Regions from separate parts of the Streptomyces sp. NBC_01635 genome, predicted to be linked through region 3. Evidence: riboswitches for the same ligand, from Rfam matches in the RefSeq annotation. Region 3 holds a riboswitch; each other region holds the start of a gene.

Region 1 (6,989 bases), 1.8 Mb from region 3:
AGAGCTACGGATCAGATGGGCACGTCAGGTAGAGACGGTCCGGTGCCGTGCCGGGCCGTCTCGGCTTCCGCAACGCCCGCTCCTCTGGCTATGAAGCGGGTGCTGTCACCGGCCTGGCTTCCAGTCTGTGTCGAGGATGGCAGCATGCACGGCGGCAATGATCATCGTGATGGCGAGCACGCCCCCGACCCAGTTCTTCGGGTTGCCGAGCACCGACCCCGGGACGGCTGAGCCGTAAATGACCGCTGCGTAGACCGCAGGCACGGCCATAGTGACGACGCGCTTCTTGGCTGCGATGAGAAACAGAGGCGGCGCCAGGAGGCCGGCTGACACCACGACCACAACGACCCAGGTCACCTTGTGCAGTGTGGTCGTGTACATGCTAGCCCGGATCGGCGCATTGATGTACGGGTTGCTCATGGTCCCCCTTATTGCTCCAGCCGAGCGATCAGTGTGACCTACGGCATCCGCAGCATGAGCGCGTTTCGGAGGAGTCGTGGGACGGACCTCGGTGCACGGCCATTGGCTGGGCCGTCTGTGGGCCGTCCGAGGGTGACCAGTGACGCCCGGTGACGACCACCGATGACAGTTGTCCGGAGCGACAGCCGCAGGTCACCCGATTGGATCTGCCACACTGGTACAGCCATGCCTAAGCCCGGAGAACTGACCTTTGTCGCGCCGCGCGGATCCAAGAAGCCGCCGCGGCACCTTGCCGACCTCACGCCCGCCGAGCGCAAGGAGGCGGTCGCAGCGGCCGGTGAGAAGCCGTTTCGGGCCAAGCAGCTCTCGCAGCACTACTTCTCGCGGTACGCGCACGATCCGGAGCAGTGGACCGACATCCCCGCCGGGTCCCGGGCCAAGCTGCGGGAGGCGCTGCTTCCCGAGCTGATGACGGTCGTCCGGCATCTGTCCACCGACCAGGGCACCACCCGCAAGACGCTGTGGAAGATGTTCGACGGGACCCTCGTCGAGTCGGTGCTCATGCGGTATCCGGACCGGGTGACGATGTGCATCAGCTCGCAGGCGGGCTGCGGCATGAACTGCCCGTTCTGTGCGACCGGGCAGGCCGGTCTCGACCGGAACCTGTCCACCGCGGAGATCGTGCACCAGATCGTGGACGGGATGCGGTCGCTGCGGGACGGGGAGGTTCCCGGCGGGCCGGCGCGGCTGAGCAACATCGTCTTCATGGGGATGGGCGAGCCGCTCGCCAACTACAACCGGGTCGTGGGCGCCATCCGCCGCCTGACCGACCCCGAGCCGGACGGTCTCGGGCTGTCCCAGCGCGGGATCACCGTGTCGACGGTCGGGCTCGTGCCGGCCATCAACCGGTTCTCCGACGAGGGCTTCAAATGCCGCCTCGCCATCTCCCTGCACGCGCCCGACGACGAACTGCGCGACACCCTCGTCCCGGTGAACACGCGGTGGAAGGTGCGCGAGGTCCTGGACTCCGGGTTCGAGTACGCGGCCAGGTCCGGGCGGCGGCTGTCCATCGAGTACGCGCTGATCCGGGACATCAACGACCAGGCGTGGCGCGGTGACCGGCTCGGGCGGCTGCTCAAGGGCAGGCCCGTGCACGTCAACCTCATCCCGCTCAACCCGACGCCCGGCTCCAAGTGGACCGCCTCGCGGCCCGAGGACGAGAAGGCGTTCGTGGACGCGATCGCCGCGCACGGTGTGCCGGTGACGGTCCGGGACACCCGTGGACAGGAGATCGACGGGGCCTGCGGGCAGCTCGCCGCGAGCGAGAGGTAGCCTGGCCGGGCACAAGGACAACAACTGCATACCGGGTAACCACACGTTCATTTTCCGACAGGGGAGCGCCACAGCGCTGAGAGTGCGGCATCGGCCGCAGACCCTCCGAACCTCGCCCAGGTCATTCTGGGTAGGGAGATCGGTCATCACTCGAGCTGTTACGCCCTGCCCGGGACACCTGTGAGGGGTCCCGGGCAGGGCCGCGTCTCTTCCTGGTCACCCCCAGGAGGAAAAAAACCGGTGAACATCACCAAGAAGGTCACGATCCTGGCCGTCGGGCTGGGCCTGGTCACGCTGTCCGCCTGCGGTTCGTCCGACGGCGGAAGCGAGGGCGACGGCGGGTCGAAGACCGTGACTCTCGTCAGCCACAACTCGTGGGCCGCGTCCAAGGACGTCCTCGCCGCCTTCGAGAAGGAGTCCGGCTACAAGCTCAAGGTCCTGGAGGACGGCGACGCCGGGTCGGCTGTCAACAAGGCGATCCTGACCAAGGACAACCCCCAGGGCGACGTCTTCTTCGGCGTGGACAACACCCTGCTGTCCCGCGCCCTCGACAACGGGCTGTTCCAGCCGTACGAGGCGAAGGGCTCCTCCCTCGTCCTTCCCGAGTTCCGGGTCGACGAGGCCGGCCACCGGGTCACGCCCGTCGACACCGGTGACGTCTGTGTCAACTACGACAAGGCCTGGTTCGAGGAGCACGACCTGACTCCGCCGCGGACCTTCGACGACCTGGTCGAGCCCGAGTACAAGGATCTCCTCGTCACGGAGAACGCCTCCACCTCCTCGCCCGGCCTCGGCTTCCTCCTCGGCACCGCCGCGAAGTACGGCGACGAGGGCTGGCAGGACTACTGGAAGAAGCTCAAGGCCAACGGTGTGAAGGTGGTCGACGGCTGGGAGCAGGCCTACAACGAGGAGTTCTCCGGCTCGGCCGGCGGCAAGCAGGCCAAGGGCGACCGGCCGCTGGTGGTGTCCTACGCCTCCTCGCCGCCCGCCGAGGTGATCTACGCCGACCCGAAGCCGAAGACCGCGCCCACCGGCGTCGCCGAGGGCACCTGCTTCCGCCAGGTGGAGTACGCGGGACTGCTCAGCAACGCGCGGAACCCCGAGGGCGGCAAGGCGCTGCTCGACTTCCTGATCAGCAAGCGGTTCCAGGACGACATGCCGCTCAACATGTTCGTCTACCCGGTGCGGGAGGCCGCCCAGGTGCCCGAGGAGTTCACGAAGTTCGGACCGCGGGCCGAGGACCCCGAGACCATGGACCCGGCGAGGATCGCCGACCACCGCGACCAGTGGGTCAAGTCGTGGACCTCGCTCGTACTGAAGTGAGCCGAGCCGCGGCGAGGCGGCGCGAGGCCGCGGCGCGGCTCGGCCTGATGGCCGTGCCCGTCGCGTTCTTCGCCGCCTTCTTCGCCTACCCCGTCACCGCGATCGTCGCACGAGGCCTGAAGGCCGACGGGGTCTGGCAGTTCGATCGGATCGGGGAGGTGCTGGCGCAGTCCGACATCCGGCAGGTGCTGTGGTTCACCACCTGGCAGGCACTGGTCTCCACCGCTCTCACCCTCCTGATCGCCCTGCCCGGCGCCTACGTCTTCGCCCGCTTCGACTTCCCCGGCAAACAGCTGCTGCGAGCCGTGGTCACCGTCCCGTTCGTGCTGCCGACGGTCGTCGTCGGTACGGCGTTCATGGCGCTCGTGGGGCGCGGCGGGCTCCTCGACGAGCTGTGGGGGCTGCGGCTGGACACCACCGTGTGGGCGATCCTGCTGGCGCACGTCTTCTTCAACTACGCCGTCGTCGTACGGACCGTCGGCGGACTGTGGGGACAGCTCGACCCGCGGCAGGAGGAGGCCGCGCGGATGCTCGGCGCCTCCCGGTTCACGGCCTGGCGGACCGTCACGCTGCCCGCGCTGGCGCCCGCCGTGGCCGCCGCCGCGCTGATGGTCTTCCTGTTCACCTTCACCTCGTTCGGTGTGGTGCAGATCCTCGGCGGGCCCACCTTCGCCACCCTGGAAGTGGAGATCTACCGGCAGACGTCGGAGATCTTCGACCTGTCCACCGCCGCCGTCCTGACGATGATCCAGTTCGTCGCGGTGGGCGCGATCCTCGCCCTGCACGCCTGGACCGTGCGGCGGCGGGAGACCGCACTGCGGCTGGTGGACGCCTCAGGGACCGCGCGGCGGCCGCACGGCGCCGGACAGTGGGCGCTGCTCGCCGGGGTCGTCGCCACCGTCGCCGTCCTATTGCTCCTGCCGCTCGCGGTGCTGGTGGAACGATCCTTCGGCGACGCGGGCCTCAGCCACTACCGGGCGCTGACCCGTGACGACGGGGGCGTGTTCCTGGTCGCGCCGATCGAGGCGGTCGGCAACTCCCTGCGGTACGCGGCCCTGGCCACCGTCATCGCCGTGGTGATCGGAACCCTGGCGTCCGTCGCGCTCACCCGGCGGGACGCGGGACGGCTGGTGCGGGGCTTCGACGCCCTGCTGATGCTGCCGCTCGGAGTGTCCGCCGTGACCGTCGGCTTCGGGTTCCTGATCGCCCTCGACGAGCCGCCGCTGGACCTGCGTTCCTCCTGGATCCTGGTGCCGCTCGCGCAGGCACTGGTCGGTGTCCCCTTCGTCGTACGGACCATGCTGCCCGTGCTGCGGGCCGTGGACGTGCGGCTGCGGGAGGCGGCGGCAGTGCTCGGGGCGTCGCCGTGGCGGGTGTGGCGGGAGGTGGACCTGCCGATGGTGCGGCGGGCCGTACTCGTCGCGGCGGGGTTCGCCTTCGCCGTGTCGCTGGGGGAGTTCGGGGCGACGGTGTTCATCGCACGGCCGGACAACCCGACACTGCCGGTGGCCGTGGCACGGCTGCTGGGCAGGCCGGGAGAGCTCAACTACGGGCAGGCGATGGCCCTGTCGACGATTCTGATGATCGTGTGCGCGGTGGCGCTGCTGCTCCTCGAGCGGCTGCGGACCGACAGATCCGGGGAGTTCTAGATGCTGTTGAGCCTCGAGGGCGCCACCGTCCGCTTCGGCGGGCGCGCGGTGCTGGACGCCGTGGATCTCCAGGTCGCCGAGCACGAGACCGTGTGCGTGCTCGGGCCCAGCGGCAGCGGCAAGTCCACCCTGCTGCGGGCGGTGGCCGGGCTGCAGCCCCTCGACGCGGGGCGGATCTCGCTCGCCGGGCGCGACCAGGCGGGCGTGCCCGCACACCGGCGCGGGGTCGGGCTGATGTTCCAGGACCACCAGCTGTTCCCCCAGCAGGACGTGGGCGCCAACGTGGCCTTCGGGCTGCGGATGCACGGTGCGTCTCGCAGTGAACAAGCCGACCGAGTGAGGGAGTTGCTGGAACTCGTCGGACTTCCCGGGGCGAGGGGGCGGGCCGTGGCCGCCCTGTCCGGCGGAGAGCAGCAGCGCGTCGCACTGGCGCGCGCGCTGGCGCCCAGCCCGCGGCTGCTGATGCTCGACGAGCCGCTCGGCCAGCTCGACCGCTCGCTCCGGGAACGGCTCGTCGTCGAACTGCGGGAGCTGTTCGGCCGGTTGGGCACCACCGTGCTCGCCGTGACGCACGACCAGGGTGAGGCGTTCGCCCTGGCCGACCGGGTCGTGGTGATGCGGGACGGGCGGATCGCCCAGTCCGGTACGCCGCTCGAGGTGTGGCAGCGCCCGGCCGACGCGTTCGTGGCCCGCTTCCTCGGCTTCGAGAACGTCGCCGAGGCGACGATCACCGCGGACGTCGCGGTGACGCCCTGGGGCAAGATCCCGGTGCCGGCGGACGCACCGCAGGGCACGCGCACCCTGCTGGTCAGGCCCGCCGGAGTCCGTCTGGTCCCGGGCGGGGCGGGCCCGCGCTGCACCGTCACCGCGCGCACCTTCCGCGGCACCCATGTCGCCGTCCGCCTCCAGCCGGGGGACGGCGACGGGCCCCGCCTGGAGGCCGCCTGCGCCCTCCGGGCGGCACCGGAGGTCGGAGACGAGGTCGGAGTGGAGTTCGACGCGGCCGAAATCGTCGTGCTCGGGTAAGGGGTTGGCAACTGCTGGGATTCGACCGAGCACGAGTGTGTTCTGGCGTGTGTGAGTGAGCGCTGGGTTCGCGGGGTGGGTGTCGTCATGTCCGTGAAGGGGGAATGGGAGTTCGTCTGCCGGATGCGTGACCTTTGCGTGTGGTGTTCGTTGGGCGGGGTGAGCAGGGCATGGCGATCTGGCGGAGGGGTGTGGGGATGGGCGGTCTGCGGGAGCTTGCGGCGCCGTTTGTGGTGCCCGGCCCGTCGGGGGTGGCCCTCCGTACCCGGCTCAAGCAGCTCACGGCCGTTGATGAGGAGGTGCTGCGGCGGGTGGGCGCGCATCTGGGCGCGCTGGCCTGTCGTGACCTGAAGACGCGCTGCCACGACGGCCTGGAGCACGACGCGCAGGCGTGGGCGGTGCGCAAGCGGGACCTGACCCCTGTGTCGTCGGCCCGGTGGGCGGGCGCGATCACGAAGGCGACGCATGAGCAGTGGGCGCTGGCCCGCCGCGGCGCGCTCGCCCACCTCCAGTCCCTGCAGGCGGGGGTGCGGATGCTGCGGCACCGGCTGGCGCTGCCGCTCGGCCAGAAGGGGTCGAAGAAGGCGCCGGGCGGGTACCGCAGTCGGCGGGAGTGGCACGCCAAGGCCCGCCGCCTGCAGGTTCTGGAGGACCGGCTGGCGCGGGAACGCACCGCCTGGCAGGCCGGAAGGGTGCACGTGGTGCGCGGCGGCAGGCGCCTGGCCCGGATGCGGCACCAGCTGCCCGCCGCACGGCTCACCCAGGCGCAGTGGCGTGCACGCTGGGAAGCGGCACGCTGGTTCCTGCGGGCGGACGGGGAGTCCGGCAAGCGATTCGGGAACGAAACGATCCGCATCAGCCCGGACGGCCAGGTGAGCATCAGGCTGCCCGCCCCCCTCGCCGGGCTGGCGAACGCCCCGCACGGCCGGTACGTGCTCACCGGCCGGATCCGGTTCGCGCACCGGGGGCCGGAGTGGGCCGACCGCCTGGCGGCCAACCGGGCCGTCGCCTACCGCATCCACCACGACACCGCCCGGGGCCGCTGGTATGTGACCGCGTCCTGGCAGAAACCCGCGTCCCCGGCGGTTCCCCTGGCGGCGGCGCTGGCCGACGGGGTGATCGGGGTCGACATGAACGCCGACCACCTGGCCGCCTGGCGCCTGGACGTGCACGGCAACCCGACCGGCAGCCCGCGCCGCTTCTTCTACGACCTGTCCGGCACCGCCGACCACCGCGACG
Region 2 (6,989 bases), 2.2 Mb from region 3:
GCGTCTGCGTGGCCTCGTCCACGCTGTCGCCGACCACGTCGGGAACCTCGATCATCTCGGGGCCCTTGGACAGCGTCAGCGTCACGGTGTCCCCCTCGACGGCCTCACCGTCCGCCTCCGGGCTCTGCCGGGCCACCCGGCCCGCGTCGTGCTCGGAGGTGACCCGCTCGGTGGCGACCTCCACCTCGAGGCCGAGATCCTCCAGTTCGGCCCGCGCGTCCGCCAGGTCCTCACCGGTCACGTCGGGGACGTCCACCGGGTTGCCCTTGCTCACGGTGAGCGCCACCGCCGAGCCCGCACGGACCTCGGTGCCCCCCGCCGGCCCGGTGGAGATCACGGAGTCCTTGGCCACGTCCCCGCTGAACTCCCGGGTGACCATGCCCGGCTCCAGGCCCGCCTTCTTCAGCGCGGCCCGCGCCTTGTCCAGCGCGACGCCGTCCACCTCGGGCACCTTCACGGTCTCCGGCCCCTTGGAGAGGGTCAGCGAGACCGAGTCGGTGCCGCGGATGCGGGCGCCCGCCGCCGGGTCCGTACGGATCACCGAGCCCCGCTTCACGGAGTCGCTGTACGCCTCCTCGACCCGGCCGACGCCCAGCCCGGCCTCCGCCAGCCGGTCCCGGGCCTCCTGCTCGGTCTTCGCCAGCAGCGGCGGGACCTTGGTGAACTGGCCCGAGTTGATGTACCAGAAGCCCGCTCCGGCTCCGAGGACCAGCAGCACCACGACGACGATCGTCATCGGGCCGCGCAGCAGCGCCGGAGCGCGCAGCCCCGGGCCGCGCCGGGGCGGCAGCGGCGCCGGAGTCCGGAGCCGGCTGGTGCGGTGGGAGGAGTCCGCACCGCCGCCGTGCCCCCGCTGCCCGTGCTCCTCGTCGACGGGCAGCGGGGGCACGGTCAGCGCGCGCGGGATGACGCTCGTACGGTCGTCCGCGTTGTGGTGCTCCGACGACAGCGCCTGGGGCGGCATCGCGTCCAGTTGCGCCGCGTCGAGGCCGCCGCGGACCTCGCGGACCTGTGCGAGCAGCGCCACCGCGTCGTACGGACGGACCTCCGGGTTGCGCGCGGTCGCCGACGCGACCAGCTCGTCCAGCCCGTACGCCATACCGGGGACGACGGCCGACGGCGGCGGCACGTCGTCGTGCAGATGCTTGTAGAGCACGATCGCGGGGGAGTCGCCCTCGTGCGGCCGCTCACCGGTCAGCATCTCGTAGAGCAGGATGCCGCACGCGTAGACGTCCACGCGGGGGTCGGCGGTGCCGCTCTCGATCTGCTCCGGTGCCAGGTAGGAGACCGTGCCCAGCACGGACCCGGTGGTGTTCGTCACCGTGCCCACGCCCCGGACCAGGCCGAAGTCGGCGACCTTGACCCGGCCGTCGTCCCCTATCAGGACGTTCTCCGGCTTCATGTCCCGGTGCACGAAACCGGCCCGGTGCGCGGCACCGAGCGCGGCCAGCATCGGCTCCAGGATGTCCAGCGCGGCGCGCGGCTGCAGCGCCCCGCGCTCGCGCAGCACGTCCCGCAGGGTGCAGCCGGCGACGTACTCCATCGCCAGATACACGTACGTCCGGTCGGTGCCCTGGTCGAAGACCTGCACCACGTTCGGATGGTCCAGACGGGCCACCGACTTCGCCTCGCGGATGAACCGGTCGACGAAGGAACCGTCGGCGGCGAGCGCCGGGTGCATCACCTTGAGCGCGAGCACGCGGTCGAGGCGGGTGTCCACGGCCCGGTAGACCGTGGCCATCCCGCCGACCGCGATACGCGCCTCGACGCGATACCGACCGTCGAGCATCTGCCCGACCAGAGGGTCCTGAAGGGTCGTGTCCACGCAGGGAGTCTACGAGCAGCCGCCGACACCCCCGACCGCTTCGTCGCGGATCGGTCCGTGACTGCAGCCGACCTGTGACGCAACCCACGCGGTCCGGGACGGGTGCGGTCCCGGACCGCGGTCATGCTCCGGCGCGCACGCGTTCCGGCTCCGGGACGTGGTGGGACGCGGTCCGGGCCGGGGCGCGGCAGCCGCCAGCGGCGGCGGTGCGCCCCCACGAGGAGAGGAGCCTCAGCCTCTCGGCCGAGTGGAAACGGACGGCGCGTGGGCGGGAGGACGCCCCGGCGACGGCGGCCCCCTCAGAAGGCGGGCCGCTCCGGATCCAGCGCGGCGAGGCCCTCCGCGGGAGACGACGCCTCGGCGAAGTGCCGCCGCGGAATCCGCCCCGCCCGCCTGGCCAGCCGCCCCGCCTCGACCGCACCGCGCATGGCGGCGGCCATCAGCACCGGCTCCCGCGCCCGCGTCACCGCCGAGGCGAGCATCACCCCCGCGCACCCCAGTTCCATCGCCAGCGCCGCGTCCGACGCCGTACCGGCGCCCGCGTCCAGAATCACCGGCACGCGCGCGTGCTGCGTGATCAGCTCGAAGTTGTGCGGGTTGCGGATGCCGAGCCCCGACCCGATCGGTGACCCGAGCGGCATGATCGCCGCACAGCCGGCGTCCTCCAGTTTCCGCGCCAGCACCGGGTCGTCATTGGTGTACGGCAGCACCGTGAACCCGTCGTCGACCAGCGTCTGGGCCGCCTCCAGCAGTTCGATCGGGTCCGGCAGCAGGGTGCGCTCGTCGGCGATGACCTCCAGCTTGACCAGATCGGTGCCGAGCGCCTCCCGCGCGAGACGCGCGGTGAGCACCGCCTCGCCGGCGGTGTAGCAGCCCGCCGTGTTCGGCAGCACCCGGATGCCCAGCTTCTCCAGCACCGACAGGACCGAGCCGTGCACCGAGGGGTTCACCCGCCGCATCGCGACGGTCGTCAGCTCCGTACCGGACGCCACCAGCGCCCGCTCCAGCACGTCGAGGCTGGGCGCCCCGCCGGTTCCCATGATCAGCCGGGACGTGAAGGACGTACCGCCGAGAACGAACGGATCGTCGGCCATGGTCAGCCTCCTTGGACGGCGGTCAGGACTTCCACCCGGTCCCCCTCGGAGAGGGACGTGAGCGGCCACTGAGCGCGCGGGACGACGGTTTCGTTGAGGGCGGCGGCCACCCCGGAGGGAGCCGAGGACAGGCCGGCGACCAGCGCGTCGAGCGCCGTACCGGAAGCCACCTCGCGCGGCTCCCCGTTGACGGAGACGGTGACGGTGGGGCCGGTCGTGACATGCGCCGGATCGTTCATGCGGACTGCTCCGTGAGTGCGGCGGCGGTGAACCGCCGGGGTGTGAAGGGACGGGCCTCGGAGGGGAGTTCACCGGTGGTCAGGACCTCGGCCAGGACGTCGCCCGTGACCGGCGTGAGCAGCACGCCGTTGCGGTGGTGCCCGGTCGCGAGGACCAGCCCCGCCAGCGCGGACGGGCCGAGCAGCGGCGCGTTGTCGGGGGAGCCGGGGCGCAGCCCGGCCCGGGTCTCGGTGAGCGGCAGTTCGGTGATCCCGGGGACGAGTTCGTGGGCGTCGCGCAGCAGTTCGTACACCCCGCCCGCGGTGACGGTCGTGTCCCAGCCCTGTTCCTCGCTGGTCGCCCCGATCACCAGCTCCCCGTTCTCGCGCGGCACCAGGTACACATGGCTGCCGCGCACCACCGCGCGTACCGTCCGGCTCAGGAACGGACCGAACCGGTCCGGCATCGCGAGCCGGACCACCTGCCCCTTCACCGGACGTACCGGAGGCAGCACCTCCGCCGGGATCCCCGCGAGCCGCCCGCTGAGGCTGCCCCCGGCGAGCACCACCTGCCCGGCGTCCAGCGCGGTGCCGTCGGCGGTGACCACGCCCGTGGCCCGCTCCCCGGCGACGGTGAGCCGCTCGGCCCACGCCCGGTGCAGTACCACTCCCGCCCGCTCGCAGGCGGTCACCAGCGCGGCCGCCAGACGCCGGGGGTCGATCTGGTGGTCGCCGTCCACCCGCAGCCCGCCGCGCACACCCGGTGCGAGCATCGGCTCCAGACGCCGGCACTCGCGCCCGGACAGCCACTGCGCGTCGAGCCCCGACTGCTGCTGCAGGACGTGCAGTTCGCGCAGATGGGCGCGGTCGTCGGCGTCCAGCGCGACCGCGAGCGTGCCGCAGCGGCGGTAGCCGAGGTCATGGCCGGTGGCCTCGGTGAGCTCGGCCGCGAAATCGGGGTAGCGGCGCGCGGAGGCGAGGTTCAGACCGAGCAGGGTCTGCTCGCCGTAGTGCAGTTCCGTGACGGCGGCCAGCATCCCTGCGGCCACCCGGGCGGCGCCGGAGCCCGGCTCGGGGTCCAGCACGGTCGTGGCCAGTCCGCGCTGCGCGGCCCGCCAGGCCGTGACCAGGCCGATGATCCCGCCCCCGACGACGAGGACGTCCGGAGAGCGTCCCGGAGCGTGCGGGGTGCCTGAGGTGCGTGTGGGCGACATGGGCGTCCAGCCCCTCCCTTCGCCGGCATGACCCGGATCAGGTTCATACGGTCGGAGGCCGCCAGCCTCCCTCTCAGCCCGGTGCGTCCGGACTCCCGCGAGTGCTTTACCGTGGCCAAGCCTAGCCCCGGAACAACGCCGGAACAACGAACGTGCAAGGAGCTCTCGCATGGCTGGTTCGCTCGACGGCCTGGTTCTCTCCCCGGTCGCCGACCAGGCGCCGGGCCAGGTCGGCACCAGCACCCGGTTCGTCTACCACGAGCAAGGCGGCCGGATCTGGGCCGAGTACGCGGGCGGTGACATCGTCCGCGGCCACCTGGTGGGCACCCGGGAGGGGGACCGGCTGGACTTCCGGTACGTGCAGCTCAAGCACGACGGCACCACCTCCTGCGGACACTGCGAGTCCACGGTCGTGGAACTGCCCGACGGGCGGGTGCGGCTGGAGGAGACCTGGGAGTGGGAGTCGCAGCCGGGCAGCGGCACCAGCGTGGTCGAACAGCTCACGGCTCCCGAGGACCGGCCGGCCACCGGGTAGGTGTCTATGGTGATCAGGTGAGCGAGCAGACGCAGGAACGGGGACCGTCCGGGCCGCGGCGCGTGGTGGTGACGGGGGCCGGGATGGCCGGCGTGCAGACCGCCGTCGCCCTCCGGGAGCAGGGCTTCACCGGCACCGTGACACTGATCGGCGCCGAACCCCACCAGCCGTACGACCGACCACCCCTGTCCAAGGCGGTGCTGCTCGGCACGGCGGAGAACTCCGCCTTCGACGTCGACTTCGAGGCGCTCGGCATCGAACTGCGGCTCGGCTGCGAGGTGTTCGGACTGCGCCCCGCCGACCACGAGCTGGACACGGAGGCCGGGCCGGTCCCCTACGACGTCCTGGTCGTCGCCACCGGCGCCGAACCGGTCCGGCTGCCGGGCGCGGAGGGGGTTCCGGGCGTCCATCTGCTGCGCACCCTGGACGACGTCGAACGGCTGCGGCCGGTGCTCGCACGCCGGCAGGACGTCGTGGTCGTCGGTGCCGGGTGGATCGGCGCGGAGTTCGCCACGGCGGCGCGCGAGGCGGGCTGCGCGGTCACCGTCGTGGAGGCCGCCGGCCGGCCGCTGGCCGAGGCGCTGCCCGCCGAGGCGGCCGCCCCGATGACCGCCTGGTACGACGACGCGGGAGTGGTGCTGCGGACGCACGCGCGCGTGGAGCGCGTCGAGCCCGGCGCGGTGGTGCTCGACGACGGCTCGCGGCTGCCCGCGGGCGCCGTCGTCGTCGGTATCGGCGCCCGCCCCGCCACCGCCTGGCTGGCCGGCTCGGGGATCGAGCTCGGCGAGCACGGCGAGGTGGTCGCCGACGCCCGCCTGACGACCTCCGTGCCGGACGTGTACGCGGTGGGCGACTGCGCGTCCTTCCCCTCGAAGCGGTACGGCGAACGCCTGCTGGTGCACCACTGGGACAACGCCCTCCAGGGCCCGCGCACGGTCGCGGCGAACATCATCGGGACGGCCACCGGCGCGCCCCCGGCGGTGTACGACCCGGTGCCGTACTTCTGGTCCGAGCAGTTCGGACGCTTCGTCCAGTACGCCGGGCACCACGCGGACGCCGACCGGACGGTGTGGCGCGGGGAGGCCGACGGACCGGCGTGGACGGTCTGCTGGCTCCGTGCGTCCCGGCTGGTCGCGCTGCTGGCGGTGGGCCGCCCCCGCGACCTGGCCCAGGGGCGCAGGCTGATCGAGGCGGGCACGGTGATGGACGAGGCGCTGCTGGCCGACCCGGCGCGGCCGCTGAAGTCGGCGAAGGCGTGAGCACCCGGTCTCCCGGGCCGGGGGACTCCTGCCCGCCGGCGCCCGGCAGGCAGGCCGGGCATCCAGTCGTCCGGGTTGAACATCCGCCCAGGTGGAGGGGTCCGACTTCCGGCTGTCGGTGCCAGATGGCAGGCTTGTCCCGTGACCGAGATTGACGCAAAGAACGATGCTCTCGTCCCCGCCTGGCTCACCTTTCCCGACATCGCCGAGATGCTCGGCGTCGAGGTGACGCGCGTCCGGCAGCTGGTCAGGGACGGCCAGCTCATCGCCGTACGCCGAGGTGAGAACCGCGCACTGCACGTCCCCGCCGCCTTCATCGACGAGGACAAGGTCGTCAAGGGCCTCTCCGGGACCCTGACGCTCCTGCGGGACGACGGCTTCACGGACGAAGAGATGCTGGAATGGCTCTTCACCCCCGACGAGAGCCTGCCGGGCACGCCCGCGCAGGCACTGAGTGAGAACCGCGGCACGGAGGTGAAGCGCCGCGCCCAGGCGCTCGCCGTCTGACCCCGGGGCGGAACGCCGGGGCCCGCGCAAGCACCGGTACGCACCTCCTCGTGTGCCGGGCCCGCCCTCGCACTCGTGCGGGTACCCGGCCATGAGACCGGCGCCCGGCGCCGCTGCCGCAGGGCGTCGGGAGAGCTTCGCGGCCCCGCGGGCGGCCGCCGCCGCCCCCGCGGCCGGTCTCCCGGTCGCGGGGGCGGCGGCATAGGGTCCGTTGCGGCGTGCGCTCCGCCGGCCCCGGTGGGCCGTGGGGCATCAGCCGACGACCCACCGGGCCCGCGCCGGCCCGGCCGCCACCGACACAGGGGGATTCCCGCATGCCCGACACCGCCGCAGGCAC
Region 3 (6,989 bases):
CTCCCCTCGTGGCCTTCCTCGATCGCACCGACAAACTGGTACCGCTGGGCCAGGAGGGGGCGCTCGCCGACTTCGACGCCCATCTCGACGACGCGCTGGACCGCATTCTGGCGGAGCAGAGCGCCGGGTGAGGCGTTCCGCCTCCGGCCAGCCCCGGCGGAACACCTCACCGTGTTCCGCCGGACCGTGCAGGAACGCTTCCGCAGCGGCGACCGAGCGGCTCCGGTGCCGCATTGAACAGCAGTCGGCAGTCGACGGCTGATGGCTGATGGCTGATGGCCGGAGGGCGGGTTGCCGGGAGAGCGGCCACGGACGGTCGGAAGTCGGCGGCGCGCGGTCCGGAGGGCGGGGTCAGCGCTTCCGGCGCCTGCCCCGTCCGCCGCGTGCCGGAGCCGACCGGATGCCTTCCTCGGTCGCCGCCTGCGCGGTCGGACGGTCGGCCGAGACCACCAGGGCAGCCAGCACCGTGGTGACCGGCACCGAGGCGACCAGACCGATCGAGCCGATCAGCGTACGCACGATCTCCTCCGCCACCAGTTCGCTGTTGGCGACCGTCCCCACGCTGCTCTGCGCGATGGAGAACAGCAGCAGCAAGGGCAGCGCAGCACCCGCGTAGGCGAGAACCAGGGTGTTGACGACGGACGCGATGTGGTCGCGGCCGATGCGGATGCCCGCGCGATACAGCCCGCGCCAGCCCATCGACGGGTTGGCCTCGTGCAGTTCCCATACGGCCGAGGTCTGGGTGACCGTCACGTCGTCGAGCACACCGAGCGATCCGATGATGACGCCGGCCAGCAGCAGACCACTCATGTCGATGTTCGGGTAAAGGCCGTGGATCAGCCCGGTGTTGTCGTCGGTGTCGCCGGTCAGCGCCGCCCAATTGATGAAGACCGTGCCCAGAAAACCGATCAGCAGCAATGAGATCAGGGTCCCGATCACGGCCACGGAGGTACGCGCCGACAGTCCGTGGCAGAGATATAGGGCCTGCAGCATGATGGCGCTCGCCCCCACCACCGCCACGACCAGGGGATTCGAACCCTGCAGGATCGCGGGCAGGATGAAGAAGTTCAGCACCAGGAAGCTGATCGCCAGCGCGACCAGGGCCATCACGCCGCGCAGCCGTCCGACGGCGACGACGGCGACCGCGAAGATGCCGGCGAGCAGGGTCAGCGGTACGCGCCGGTTCACATCCGCCACCGAGTACTGGAGGTCCTTCGGCGCGGAGGGCTCGTAGGCGACGACGACCTCCTGACCCTCGCGCAGTTGCCGTGACTGGTCCGGCTGCACGATCTCGGTGAAGGTGCGGCCCGCATCGTCACCGGTGTCGACCCGGATCGTCGCTTTCTTGCACGTGCCGTCCGCCTGCTGCTGCGCGGAGGACCCCTCGGCCGTGGAGGTGTCGCCGGTCGGGACGCCCCCGGATGCGTTGACGGACGAACAGCTCAGCTCGACCACCTTGGTGACCGTGGCCTGCTGCGTCTGCCGGTCGAAACCGACGCCGGTCCGCTCGTGGTCGGGTGTGCCACCCGGCCACAGCACCGCGAGGCCGATCAGCACCGCCGCGCCGAACGGGATGAGGACCGCCGCGATGACCTTGCGCAAGTGCTTCGATACGGGAGCGGCCGGGCCGTGGCTGTGACTGTGCCCGTGCGCGTGGCCGTGCCCACCGCTGTCGCCCGGACCATGCCCGTGCCCGCCGTTCCCCGGAGGCGGACCGTCGTGCCCGCCGCCCGAGTGCGGACCTCCGCCGGAGTTCGGGCCACGTCCGCGGCCGCCGGCACCGGGGTCCGGACTGTGGTCATGACCCGGGCCCCGGTCCTGGCCGCGGACTCGACCCTGCCCTTGCTCTCCTTGTCCCTGCCCGTAGCCCTGGCCCGGCCGGCCCGCGCCGGGTCCGGGAGCCTGACCGGGAGGTCCGAAAACCGGGTCTACGGGCCCTGGGCCGACGGGCCCGCCGGGGCTTCTGGGGCCTCTGGGGCCAGGCCCTCCAGGACCGGGCAGGTGGTTCTGTGTCGCTGGCGCCTCGCCGGGGCCGTGTCCATGCCCGAACCAGTCTTCGGAGCCGGGGCCGTCTCCCTGAACGTCCCCATGGCCCAAGCCGGTGCCGGCTGCGGGGCCTCTGCCACGGCCGCCGCCGCTTCGGGCGCCGGAGCCACGGGATGGTTCGGGCTGCGGGTAGGGGGGAGGCTGCGTCGAGGTCACCGCCTGATCATCGCAAGAACAACGAAGGCCCTCTGGTCACCGCGCCAGGATTCCCGCTAGCGTGGAGGCACCTTTTTGTACACGCGGGAGCTCGGAGCACCGGGCTGAGAGGGCGCTGACCTCCGTCCCAGCGATGTTTCACATGAAACACCACTTGTCCGAGTGATGTTTCACACGGAACATCGGCAGACGGAAACCGCTGCGCCGACCGCTGAACCTGTTACCGGGTAATGCCGGCGTAGGGAGTAGGTCTCATGACCAACAAGGACGAACGCACGCCTGCCTCCACCCAGAATCCGACGGAAGCGTCGGCGGGGGAGGAGGCCGGGAAGTCCATCGGCTGGCACAAGGCGTACATCGAGGGCACACGCCCCGACCTGCGGGTGCCGGTCCGTCAGGTGCACCTCACCAACGGGCAGTCGGTCACGCTGTACGACACGTCGGGCCCGTACACCGACCCCCTGGTCAACACCGATGTGCGCAGAGGGCTGGCGCCGGTGCGGGAGAACTGGATCATCGAGCGCGGTAACACGGAGGAGTACGCGGGTCGTCCGGTCCGTCCCGAGGACGATGGGATCAGGCACACCTCGCCGCGCGGTGGGCTGCGCAATCTCGACGCGGTGTTCCCGGGCCGACCCCGTCAGCCGCGTCGGGGCCGCGCGGGCGGGACGGTCACGCAACTGGCGTACGCACGCCGAGGTGAGATCACGCCCGAGATGGAGTACGTGGCCATCCGGGAGAACGTATCGCCGGAGATCGTGCGTGAGGAGATCGCGGCAGGCCGCGCGGTGCTGCCCGCCAACGTCAATCACCCGGAGACCGAGCCGATGATCATCGGCAAGCGGTTCCTGGTGAAGGTCAACGCCAACATCGGCAACTCCGCGGTGACCTCTTCCATCGAGGAGGAGGTGGAGAAGATGACCTGGGCGACCCGCTGGGGCGCCGACACGGTCATGGATCTGTCCACCGGTCGCAACATCCACACCACCCGGGAGTGGGTGCTGCGCAACTCCCCCGTCCCCATCGGCACCGTGCCGCTCTACCAGGCGCTGGAGAAGGTCGACGGCAGGGCCGAGGAGCTGACCTGGGAGATCTACAAGGACACCGTCGTCGAGCAGGCCGAACAGGGCGTGGACTACATGACGGTCCACGCGGGCGTACGGCTGGCGTACGTGCCGCTCACCGCCCACCGCAAGACGGGCATCGTCTCGCGCGGCGGCTCGATCATGGCGGCGTGGTGCCTGGCGCACCACAAGGAGTCGTTCCTGTACGAGAACTTCGAGGAGCTCTGCGAGATCCTCGCGGCGTACGACGTCACGTACTCGCTCGGTGACGGTCTCCGGCCGGGCTCGATCGCCGACGCCAACGACGAGGCGCAGTTCGCGGAGTTGCGCACGCTCGGGGAGCTCAACCGGATCGCCAGGCGTTTGAATGTGCAGACCATGATCGAGGGCCCGGGGCACGTCCCGATGCACAAGATCAAGGAGAACATCGAGCTTCAGCAGGAGATCTGCGATGAAGCCCCGTTCTACACGCTCGGTCCGCTGACGACGGACGTCGCGCCCGCGTACGACCACATCACCTCCGGTATCGGTGCGGCGATGATCGCCTGGTGGGGTACGGCCATGCTCTGCTATGTCACGCCCAAAGAGCACTTGGGCCTGCCGGACCGCGACGACGTCAAGACCGGTGTCATCACCTACAAGATCGCCGCCCATGCCGCCGACATCGCCAAGGGGCACCCGGGGGCGCAGGAGTGGGACGACGCCCTGTCCGACGCGCGTTTCGAGTTCCGGTGGGAGGACCAGTTCAACCTGGCTCTCGATCCGGACACGGCGCGGGAGTTCCACGACGAGACGCTTCCGGCGGAGCCCGCGAAGACGGCGCACTTCTGCTCGATGTGCGGGCCGAAGTTCTGCTCCATGAAGATCAGCCGGAGCATCACGGAGCGGTTCGGCGGGACCTCGGCGGAGGGTGCGTCGGCCGAGGAGATCGCTGAAGGGATGCTGCGGAAGTCGAAGGAGTTCGCCGAGGCGGGCAACCGCGTGTACCTGCCGTTGACGGACTGAACGAACAAGCGGACCGAAGGGACAAAGGGGCGGGCCGTTCGGGCCCGCCCTCTCCTCTCCCGGGAAGCGGGTCGGCAGACTGGATGCCATGACAGCGAGATCAATGAGCAAGGGGTCCAACCTTCCCGTCGACGCACGGGTGGTGCGCGCCGAGCTCGCCTGGACCGCCGGGGCCGGTGTGCCCGACATCGACGGGTCGGCTCTGCTGCTCACGGAGAGCGGGCGGGTGCGGGACGACGGAGACTTCGTCTTCTACAACCAGCCGCGGCACACCTCCGGCGCTGTGACGCACCTGGGGAAGCGGAGCGCCGCCGGCGCCGCGACCGACACGGTCGAGGTGGATCTGCCTCGGCTGGAACCGGCCGTCGAGCGAGTCGTGCTGTGCGCGTCGTCGGACGGCGGGACGTTCGGCCAGGTGCCGGGACTGGTGCTCAGGCTGCTCGACGCCGGCACGGGGGCCGAGATCGCGCGGTTCGACATGGTGGCCGGAACGGAGACCGCGTTCATCGGCGGCGAGCTGTACCGGCGGCAGGGAAAGTGGAAGTTCCGCGCGGTGGGGCAGGGATACGCCGCAGGGCTCGCGGGGCTGGCCACCGACTTCGGTATCACCGTGGACGACGCTCCCCCGGTGGCAGCGGACTCCACGACGGCTGCCGGCTCCACCACGGCACCCGGTGTGACGACGCCCGCGGCCGCAGTGCCGCCGGTCCCGCCCGCGGTGCCCACCACCGCGCCCCAGCCCTCGGTCGCGCCGGCCGCCTCCGCCCCGGCGTCCCCTGCCCCCGTCCCGTCGGCCGCTCCGCGGCTCACCAAGGGTGAGGAACGGCTGCCGGTGGACATGCGCAAGCGGCTGTCACTGCGCAAGGAGCAGGTGGCGGTCAGCCTGCGCAAGCACGGAGCCGCCGGGGTCACCGCGCGCGTCGTCCTCGTACTGGACGCCTCCGGCTCCATGTCCTTCCTGTACTCCAAAGGAGTGGTGGCGGACGTCGTCGAACGTATGGCCGCGGTTGCCGCGCAACTGGACGACGACGGTGAGATGCAGGCCTGGACGTTCGCCTCGAATCCGGCGCGGCTGCCGGACCTGCTCCTGGGCGAGCTGCCCGAATGGCTCCGGCTGCACGTACGGGTGGGAGAGATGAGCCTCTTCCGACGTGGGCGGAAGAAAGGGCTGGACCCGAGCCAGGTCGACATGCGGGAGGTCGGCATCCAGAACGAGGAACAGAAGGTCATCGCCGAGGTCCGCTCGTTCGTCAGGGACAGCCCCGCGGCGGCCCCGACGCTCGTGCTGTTCTTCTCCGACGGTGGTGTCTACCGGAATGCCGAGATCGAGAGAGAGCTCCGCGAAGCGGTGGAGGAACCGATCTTCTGGCAGTTCGTGGGCCTTGGCCGGGCGAACTACGGTGTGCTGGAACGGTTCGACACGCTGCCCGGGCGCCGCGTCGACAACGTCGGGTTCTTCGCCGTCGACGACATCGGCACCGTGCCGGACCCGGAGTTGTACGACCGCCTGCTGTCCGAGTTCCCCCAGTGGATCACCGCAGCGGGCCGGGCGGGCATCCTCCGTCCCTGATGATCACTGCTGATCACTGCCCAGGCCTGTGCGGGCACAGGGCGGTGAGCCCCGGACGCCCCGGCTCACACGCCTCGGCGCGGAGCCTCCGGGACGGGCTCCGCCGGTGAGGGAGCGCAAGCCGACGGCTGGGCCGTCCGCATGCTTCGGCTCGTCGGGTGGGGCCGACTCCGGTGGGGCCGGCTTATTCGGTTGTTTCGGCTACTCGGGCTTGTGTTCCGGTCCTCCGAAGTCCGGGCTGCTGTAGTCCGGGCTCGAGTAGCTCGGACGCCGGCTGCGGTTCGTCCTCTCACCGGGGCTGGTGAACCCCGGCCGGTCGTAGCCGAGATGCGGGATGCGGCCGGCCGGTTCGGACGGCGTCGCGTAGTGCAGTGCGGCCGCCGTACCCGGGTCGGCGAGCGCGTCCCGCAGGAACGGGATGATCCCCTGCTCCCGCAGTGCCTCGTGCCAGGTTTCCCTGGCCAGGGTCAGCTCCTTGTCGGCTTCGCCGTACGGCCCGCTCCGGGCCGAGGGCTTGTTGCGCAGGGCGGTCAGCAGCAGGCCCACCGCGGCGACCAGGATGGCGACCGCGGTCACGGCGCCGAATGTCCAGCCCGTGATGAGCATGGTCCGGGCGAAGGCCGCGCCGGGATCGAGCAAGCGCAGGATGTAGCCGACGAGCAGGAATATCGCGGCCGCGGTGCCGGCCAGAACAGGTGCCAGGACGGCGACGACGGCGACGGCGCCCGCGCCGGCGGTCTCGGCGACCTCTCCCATGGTGGTGGCGAGCCCCGCCGTCTCCGGCCCCGGCTCGGAGGAGCCGGACGCCCGAGTGGACGGGGTGGACGACGCCGGTGGCCGGCGCAGTTCCTCGCGGACCTTGGTGTAGTGCTGGTACTCGGTTGCCGCGGCCACCGTGATGATCGCGGTGGCGTTGAGCGCCATCGTGCGCAGTTGTTCGGAGGTGAGCCGCTGTCCGGCAGTGGCCAGTTCCGGGCGTTGTGGTGCGGAGCGCAGCACCTCATCGAGAATCCGCGCGTAATCCTGGCGGTCCTCGGTCAACAGATGCTGCGGAACGCTGTTCATGTGCATCCCCCGATGCTCCGTAGGGCTTGTGACTCGGCATGCTGACGAGCCGTTGGGCAGAAACGGAGGGGAGCCTGCTACGG

The links. A riboswitch is a leader RNA that binds a small molecule or an ion and turns the genes downstream of it on or off. The one in region 3 is predicted to bind thiamine pyrophosphate.
Region 1: it holds a riboswitch for thiamine pyrophosphate, as region 3 does, so the genes downstream of both, OHB56_RS30175 (thiamine ABC transporter substrate binding subunit) here and thiC (phosphomethylpyrimidine synthase ThiC) in region 3, are expected to answer to the same signal.
Region 2: it holds a riboswitch for thiamine pyrophosphate, as region 3 does, so the genes downstream of both, thiO (glycine oxidase ThiO) here and thiC (phosphomethylpyrimidine synthase ThiC) in region 3, are expected to answer to the same signal.

What each region holds. Positions count from the first base shown of each region.
Region 1 covers NZ_CP109277.1:6,473,687-6,480,675, forward strand. Annotated here, with positions in the region: gene OHB56_RS30165 (hypothetical protein) at 106-420, opposite strand; gene rlmN (23S rRNA (adenine(2503)-C(2))-methyltransferase RlmN) at 646-1,752, shown strand; TPP riboswitch at 1,802-1,907, shown strand; gene OHB56_RS30175 (thiamine ABC transporter substrate binding subunit) at 1,993-3,075, shown strand; gene OHB56_RS30180 (ABC transporter permease) at 3,051-4,724, shown strand; gene OHB56_RS30185 (ABC transporter ATP-binding protein) at 4,725-5,750, shown strand; gene OHB56_RS30190 (IS200/IS605 family accessory protein TnpB-related protein) at 5,948-6,989, shown strand, end outside.
Region 2 covers NZ_CP109277.1:2,467,185-2,474,173, reverse strand. Annotated here, with positions in the region: gene pknB (Stk1 family PASTA domain-containing Ser/Thr kinase) at 1-1,825, opposite strand, end outside; gene OHB56_RS11700 (thiazole synthase) at 2,125-2,919, opposite strand; gene thiS (sulfur carrier protein ThiS) at 2,922-3,158, opposite strand; gene thiO (glycine oxidase ThiO) at 3,155-4,351, opposite strand; TPP riboswitch at 4,349-4,460, opposite strand; gene OHB56_RS11685 (hypothetical protein) at 4,521-4,886, shown strand; gene OHB56_RS11680 (FAD-dependent oxidoreductase) at 4,904-6,145, shown strand; gene OHB56_RS11675 (Rv2175c family DNA-binding protein) at 6,287-6,652, shown strand; gene thiE (thiamine phosphate synthase) at 6,967-6,989, shown strand, end outside.
Region 3 covers NZ_CP109277.1:4,632,907-4,639,895, forward strand. Annotated here, with positions in the region: gene OHB56_RS21575 (SsgA family sporulation/cell division regulator) at 1-131, shown strand, start outside; gene OHB56_RS21580 (YibE/F family protein) at 352-1,602, opposite strand; TPP riboswitch at 2,276-2,464, shown strand; gene thiC (phosphomethylpyrimidine synthase ThiC) at 2,457-4,271, shown strand; gene OHB56_RS21590 (VWA domain-containing protein) at 4,360-5,841, shown strand; gene OHB56_RS21595 (hypothetical protein) at 6,043-6,912, opposite strand.